Linked DNA regions of Thioclava sp. GXIMD2076. Each later gene encodes a partner of the first gene's protein in a complex. Links are inferred from orthologs where the notes say so. Each region holds a gene or a part of one and is shown on either strand. Other genes may lie near its edges.

What was found.
Region 2: the proteins of pnp (region 1) and WDB91_RS13560 are in contact, whole or in part, in a cryo-EM structure (PDB 9QH0), measured with the Escherichia coli proteins. The link is inferred for Thioclava sp. GXIMD2076 from one-to-one orthologs.

What each region holds. Positions count from the first base shown.
Region 1 is NZ_CP149932.1:614,283-617,538, forward strand. The notes cover bases 319-3,255. They hold pnp (polyribonucleotide nucleotidyltransferase), read right to left. Parts: upstream 2,891-3,255; coding sequence 746-2,890; downstream 319-745. Other genes in these bases: WDB91_RS03070 (stealth family protein), read right to left, coding at 319-667; putP (sodium/proline symporter PutP), read right to left, coding at 3,179-3,255. In the rest of the region: more of WDB91_RS03070, read right to left, coding at 1-318; more of putP, read right to left, coding at 3,256-3,256. UniProt on the Escherichia coli protein: Involved in mRNA degradation. Catalyzes the phosphorolysis of single-stranded polyribonucleotides processively in the 3'- to 5'-direction. Also involved, along with RNase II, in tRNA processing.
Region 2 is NZ_CP149932.1:2,740,491-2,743,954, forward strand. The notes cover bases 244-3,388. They hold WDB91_RS13560 (ribonuclease E/G), read left to right. Parts: upstream 244-560; coding sequence 561-3,188; downstream 3,189-3,388. Other genes in these bases: WDB91_RS13565 (sigma-54 dependent transcriptional regulator), read right to left, coding at 3,333-3,388. In the rest of the region: rpsI (30S ribosomal protein S9), read left to right, coding at 1-4; more of WDB91_RS13565, read right to left, coding at 3,389-3,464. UniProt on the Escherichia coli protein: Endoribonuclease that plays a central role in RNA processing and decay. Required for the maturation of 5S and 16S rRNAs and the majority of tRNAs. Also involved in the degradation of most mRNAs.

The DNA.
Region 1 (3,256 bases):
CGCGCAAGGGATGCGGTTGGTGACGCGGATTGACAGTATGTGTCTTTTCGCCGACCAGCTGCGCCGAGATAGACGCGCAGATATGCGTATTGGTCTTCTCACGTTGTTTCCGGAATGTGATCTTACGCAAGAACCGGCGCCAGCGCACCTTGAAACTCTTCCGGTGCTGCAAGACGTAATCGGCGTGGATAACGGGTTTTCCATCCTTGAAGAAATCCTCAACCGTCACCTCGCGCGTCAGGAAGAAATCGTCGTTGAGATATATATATTTCTCAGCCAATCCCGGAATGCGGTGCAACATGACTTCGATGGAGCGCGAATTGAACGTTGGAAGACAATTCTCATGCCCTGCAAAAATATCCTTGTGATCGATGATACGGATCTTGCCTGGTGGACAGAGGCCCTCTTTGACAAAATCGCCCAAAAACTCTGGCGTCTGATCATCCGTAACAAGCCAGATCGTCCGCACATCCGGACAGAATTTCAGGATCGAGGCTATACAGAAATAGATCTCGCCAACTTGTTGGAAGCGTGTCGGCAAAAGGCCTTTAGAATGTGCTTTTGCAGCATCCTCGCTAAACTGCGCCCGCTTTCGCAGGTGCTTCGGGTCATTTCCATCAACCCAAGAAATAACAGCGTCCAATTCAGGCATTGAGGCTTCCAGCATCCAGCATCCATCTCAAAAAATCAGGCGGCCCCAGCAAGGAGGCCGCCTGACTAAAGTTTTTAGCATAGATCGCTGGGATCAGTCTGCTTTTTCTTCTTTCTTCTCCGGCGCGACTTCTTCGCCGGTTTCTTGGTCGACCATCTTCATGCCAAGGCGCACCTTGCCGCGATCGTCGAAGCCAAGCAGTTTGACCTTCACCTCTTGACCCTCTTTGAGGATGTCCGACGGGTGGTTCAGGCGCTTGTTGGCGATCTGCGACACGTGCACGAGGCCGTCACGCTTGCCGAAGAAGTTCACGAAGGCGCCGAAATCGACGAGCTTCACAACCTTACCGGTGTAGACCTTGCCTTCTTCCGGCTCTGCCACGATCGAATAGATCATGTCATAGGCCTTCTTGATGGCTTCACCATTGGCCGAGGCGATCTTGATGATGCCGTCGTCATTGATGTCGACTTTCGCGCCCGAGGTTTCCACGATCTCGCGGATGACCTTACCGCCCGAGCCGATCACTTCACGGATCTTGTCGGTCGGGATCTGCATGGTCTCGATGCGCGGTGCGTGCTCGGAGAACTCGGTGCGGCCGGTGGACAGCGCCTTGTTCATCTCGCCCAGAATGGTCATCCGGCCGTCTTTGGCCTGTGCCAGAGCCTGTTCCATGATCGCGGGCGTGATGCCTGCAACCTTGATGTCCATCTGCAGCGAGGTGATGCCGTTCTCGGTGCCCGCCACCTTGAAGTCCATGTCGCCCAGGTGGTCTTCGTCACCGAGGATGTCGGTGAGGACCGCATAGCGACCGTCGTCTTCGAGGATCAGACCCATGGCCACACCTGCCACCGGAGCTTTCAGCGGAACGCCCGCATCCATCATCGACAGCGAACCGCCGCAGACCGAAGCCATCGAGGAAGACCCGTTCGATTCGGTGATCTCGGAGACAACGCGGATGGTGTAGGGGAAGTCGGTCGCAGCCGGCAGCACCGCTTGCAGCGCGCGCCATGCCAGCTTGCCGTGACCGATTTCACGACGGCCGGGCGAGCCCACGCGGCCAACCTCGCCCACCGAATAGGGGGGGAAGTTGTAATGCAGCAGGAAGTTCGAGCGGTAGTTGCCTTCGAGCGCGTCGATGATCTGTTCGTCATCGCCGGTGCCCAGCGTGGTCACAACAAGACCTTGGGTCTCGCCACGGGTGAACAGCGCCGAACCATGGGTGCGCGGCAGGATGCCCACTTCCGAGGTGATCGGACGCACGGTGGTGTTGTCGCGGCCGTCGATACGGGCGCCACCATTGATGATGTCACCGCGCAGAATGCCCGATTCCAGCTTCTTGATGGCCGAGCCGAGATTGGCATCTGCCAGATCTTCTTCCGACAGCGCTTCCTTGATCGCGGTCACGGCAGCGGAGATCGCATTGGTGCGCTCTTGCTTGTCCTTGATCGCGAAAGCGGCGCGCATCTGGGTCTCGCCAGCAGCTTTGACCTTGCCATACAGCTCGTCATAGTTCGGCGGAACGAAATCGAAGGGCTCTTTCGCGCAGGCTTCGGCCAGATCGATGATCATGTCCAGAACTGGCTGCATCGCGTCATGGCCAAATTTGACCGCGCCGAGCATTTCTTCTTCCGACAGCTCGTAGGCTTCGGATTCCACCATCATAACGGCGTCTTTGGTGCCGGCGACAACCAGATCGAGGCGCTGCTCGGGGTTGTTGCGCAGTTGGGTCATGTCCTCGCATTCGGGGTTGAGGATATATTCCCCATCCACGAAGCCAACGCGGGCAGCCGCGATCGGACCCATGAAGGGCACGCCCGAGATGGTCAGGGCTGCCGAAGCCGCGATCATCGCGACGATATCGGGCTCGTTGACCAGATCGTGGCTGAGCACGGTGCACATGACCAGAACTTCATGCTTGAAGCCCGGAACGAAGAGCGGGCGGCAGGGACGGTCGATCAGACGCGCGGTCAGCGTCTCTTTTTCCGTCGGGCGTGCTTCGCGTTTGAAGAAGCCACCCGGGATCTTACCGGCTGCGTAGTATTTCTCTTGGTAGTGAACCGTGAGCGGGAAGAAATCTTGACCCGGCTTCGGTGCTTTGGCGAAGGTCACGTTGGCCATGACCGAGGTCTCGCCCAGCGTGGCGATCACGGTCCCATCGGCCTGACGTGCCACCTTGCCGGTTTCCAGCGTCAGGGTCTCTTCGCCCCACTGGATGGATTTTTTAGTAACGTTGAACATTCAGCGTATCCTGTCTGGAAACCTCACAGGCGTATCCCGTGGGCTCCCGTTTGCATGGCGGCCCCATTGCCGCCGCCCCTCTATCCTGTGCATGTGCCCCGGGGGCTCGGGCGTCACGTCTCAGATGCATCGGCTCATACAGGAAAATGCGGCTCAGGGAAAGCAAACTGTGCGACATCGCGTCACCTCTTTGGTTAACGGCCCCGTTAGCGTTTCCCGTGAATCATTGCCCGCAACAAAAAAGGCCGCAGCGGGGGCTGCGGCCTTTCTGTGTTGGAGATGTGGCGCTTATTTCGCGCGGAACTCGCCGGAATCGCGGGTGATCAGCGTCACCACGATGATGGCGATGAAGGCCGCGACGAAACC
Region 2 (3,464 bases), 2.1 Mb from region 1 along the record:
CTAATCTTCGCGACAATACTTTCCGAAAAGGGCCTGCCGCCGCGCAGGCCCTTTTCTTATGTCCGGACCCACACGGTCATATTTCTCACAAAGAGCGTAATTTTAGGCCGCCTGACCTTCCGATAAACCTTTGTTAACCATTCGTTGACGAAAAACAGATTGTGTTTTCCACAAGGCAACGTCTATTGTCGTAATTATGTTGGTGTATCGTCACGCGATGTGACCCACACCCACGGATTTCGCTGACTTCCGGTCGGAAGGTCTGCGCGGCACTCGCGCGGCCCCGTCCAGGATCAACCGATTGGCCGCAAGGCCGTAGCCACGCCGGGCAACCCGCTCATGGGAAGAACGGCAACAGTTTGGGGGCAGATCTTAGGGTCCTACCCCGCTTTTAGGATGAAACGCGATGACGCGAGTGGATAGACCAAGGAAGATGTCGGGCAGGCCAAACGCCGCCGCCTTCCCTCTGGCACCTCGCGCTCACGCCCCAAAAACAGACCACAGACCCCGCCCGCCCGGCTTATGCCGCGTGCGGGTGCCTCTGTGGGAAAGCAGGATAAATGGCAAAGAAGATGCTGATCGATGCCACGCACGCGGAAGAAACCCGCGTGGTGGTTGTGGACGGGAATAAAGTCGAGGAATTCGATTTCGAGACGATAAACAAGCGCCAACTCGCGGGAAATATCTACCTCGCGAAAGTGACGCGGGTCGAGCCCTCGCTTCAGGCAGCGTTCGTTGATTACGGCGGAAACCGCCACGGATTCCTCGCATTCGCCGAGATCCACCCCGATTACTACCAGATTCCCTCCGCTGACCGCGAGGCGCTCCTGGCCGAAGAACAGGCCATGGCGCAATCCGATGACGAGGAAGAGGACAAACCACAGCGTTCGCGCCGCCGTCGCCGCTCTTCCCGCAAGGATGACAGCCCCGCAGCTCAGGCCGAAGCCGCTGCCGCAGATGAAACTCTGCGTTCGGAAGACATTCCGGGCATGGGTGTTGCCGATCCGACCGACGAGGACGACCAGCACGAGGATCAGGGCTCGCTTGACGATCTCTCGGATGATCAGGATGACGATAACGCCTCCGAGAGCGATGACGATATCGAGTCGGTTGCCGAAGAAGATGTAACCGAAGAGATCCGCCGTCCGCGCAAGCCCCGCGCACGCCGCTTCAAGATTCAGGAAGTCATCAAGGTCCGCCAGATCATGCTGGTCCAGGTCGTCAAGGAAGAGCGCGGAAACAAAGGCGCGGCCCTGACCACCTATCTCTCGCTTGCAGGCCGTTACTGCGTTCTGATGCCCAACACCGCGCGTGGTGGCGGCATCTCGCGCAAGATCACTAATGCACCCGACCGCAAGAAACTCAAGGAAATCGCCTCGGAACTGTCAGTTCCGCAGGGCGCGGGCCTCATCATCCGCACGGCCGGCGCTCAGCGCACCAAGACCGAGATCCGCCGCGATTACGAATACCTTATCCGCATGTGGCAGCAGATCCGCGAACTGACGATGAAATCGGTCGCCCCTGCCCCCATCTATGAGGAAGGCGATCTGATCAAACGCTCGATCCGCGATCTCTACTCCAAGGATATCGACGAGGTTCTGGTCGAGGGCGAGCGCGGCTACCGTGCGGCCAAAGACTTCATGCGGATGATCATGCCCTCGCATGCGAAGAACGTGAAGCACTATGCCGAGGCGCTGCCGCTTTTCGCGCGCTATCAGGTCGAGGGCTATCTGGCCTCGATGTTCAACCCCGTAGTGCAGCTGAAATCCGGCGGTTATCTGGTGATCGGCGTGACCGAGGCCCTCGTGGCCATCGACGTCAACTCTGGCCGTGCCACCAAAGAAGGCTCGATCGAGGAGACTGCGCTCAAGACCAATCTCGAGGCCGCGGAAGAGGTCGCCCGTCAGGTGCGCCTGCGCGACCTTGCCGGTCTGATCGTCATCGACTTCATCGATATGGACGAGCGCAAGAACAACACCGCCGTCGAAAAGCGGATGAAAGACAAGCTCAAGACCGACCGCGCCCGCATCCAGGTGGGCCGTATCTCGGGCTTTGGCCTGATGGAAATGTCGCGCCAGCGTCTGCGCCCGGGGATGATCGAATCCACGACGCAGCCCTGCTCGCATTGCCACGGCACGGGCCTCATCCGCTCGGATGACAGTATGGCGCTGCAGGTCCTGCGCGCAATCGAGGAAGAAGCTACCCGCAAACGCGCCCGCGAGGTGCTGGTGCGTGTGCCGGTCGCCGTGGCCAACTTCCTGATCAACCAGAAGCGAGAGCATATCGCGCTGATCGAGAGCCGCTATGGTCTGTCTGTGCGTATCGAGGCGGATCCGGCGCTTGTCTCGCCCGATTACACGCTCGAGAAGTTCAAGACGGCCACGCGTGTGGTGGCGGAAGTGACCTCGAATGTGGTCCATGCCAGTGCCGAATTCATGACCGAGCTCGAGGAGTTCGACGCCGCCATCGACGCGGAAACGGCGGATGCGGAAGACGAGGACGCACCGGAGACCCTGACAGACACTCCGAGCGATACGACCAGCGAAGAAGGCCCGAAGAAAAAGAAACGCCGCCGTCGTCGCCGCCGGAAGTCCAACGGTGAGCAGAACGGTATCGAGGGTGAGTCGGATGACGAGAGCGCCGAGGATGCGGACGACCTCTCCGAAGAGAGCGCGGAAGACGAGACGGTAGACACCGAAGAGGCCTCCAAACCGAAACGTTCGCGTTCCCGCTCGCGCCGCCGCTCGAAATCGGATGCGGACACCGATGCCGAAGCGGATGCCGAGCCTCAAAAGGCGGAAGAGGCAGCGGAGCAACCGGCTGAAGAGACTGCACCGGAAGATTCACCCAAGCCGAAGCGCACTCGCTCGCGGAGCCGGAGCCGCTCGCGCAAAGACGAGACCGAGGCCGCATCAGAGGCATCGGCGAATACGGTGGAGAACGCGCCTGTTCAGGCAGAAGAGGCGCCCGTCGCAGAGGCCGCGCCCGCGCCCGCCGAGCAACCTGCCGCCGAGCCCGTTGCCGAGGCTTCAGCGGATGAGGGGCTGGCCGAGATCGCCGCGCCTGCCGCGCCGGTCGCGCAAGCCGAGACCACGCCGGAGCCTGCACCCGAACCGGCAATGGCGGAAGATCAGCCCGACGCGCCCACCGCTCCCAAGCGTCGCGGCTGGTGGAACGCAGGAAATTAACTTACGGAGGCCGGGCTCAGTCCCGGCCTCTTTCCTATCCGGTGCGTGCATCATTCGGGTCCCCCGCCTGCAACCACCCGATATTAAAAAAGGCGGGGTAGCCCCCGCCTTTTTGCCAGTCGAAAAGTCCTTGCCCGAACGGGGTCAGAGGTAGTCCTGACGGGCCAACCCGTATTTGGCCATCTTCTCGTTCAGCGTCCGGCGCGGTAGGCACAGCTCGTCCATCACGCTGGCAATCGAGCCCTTATGGCGGCGCATCGTATTATCGATGAGCAT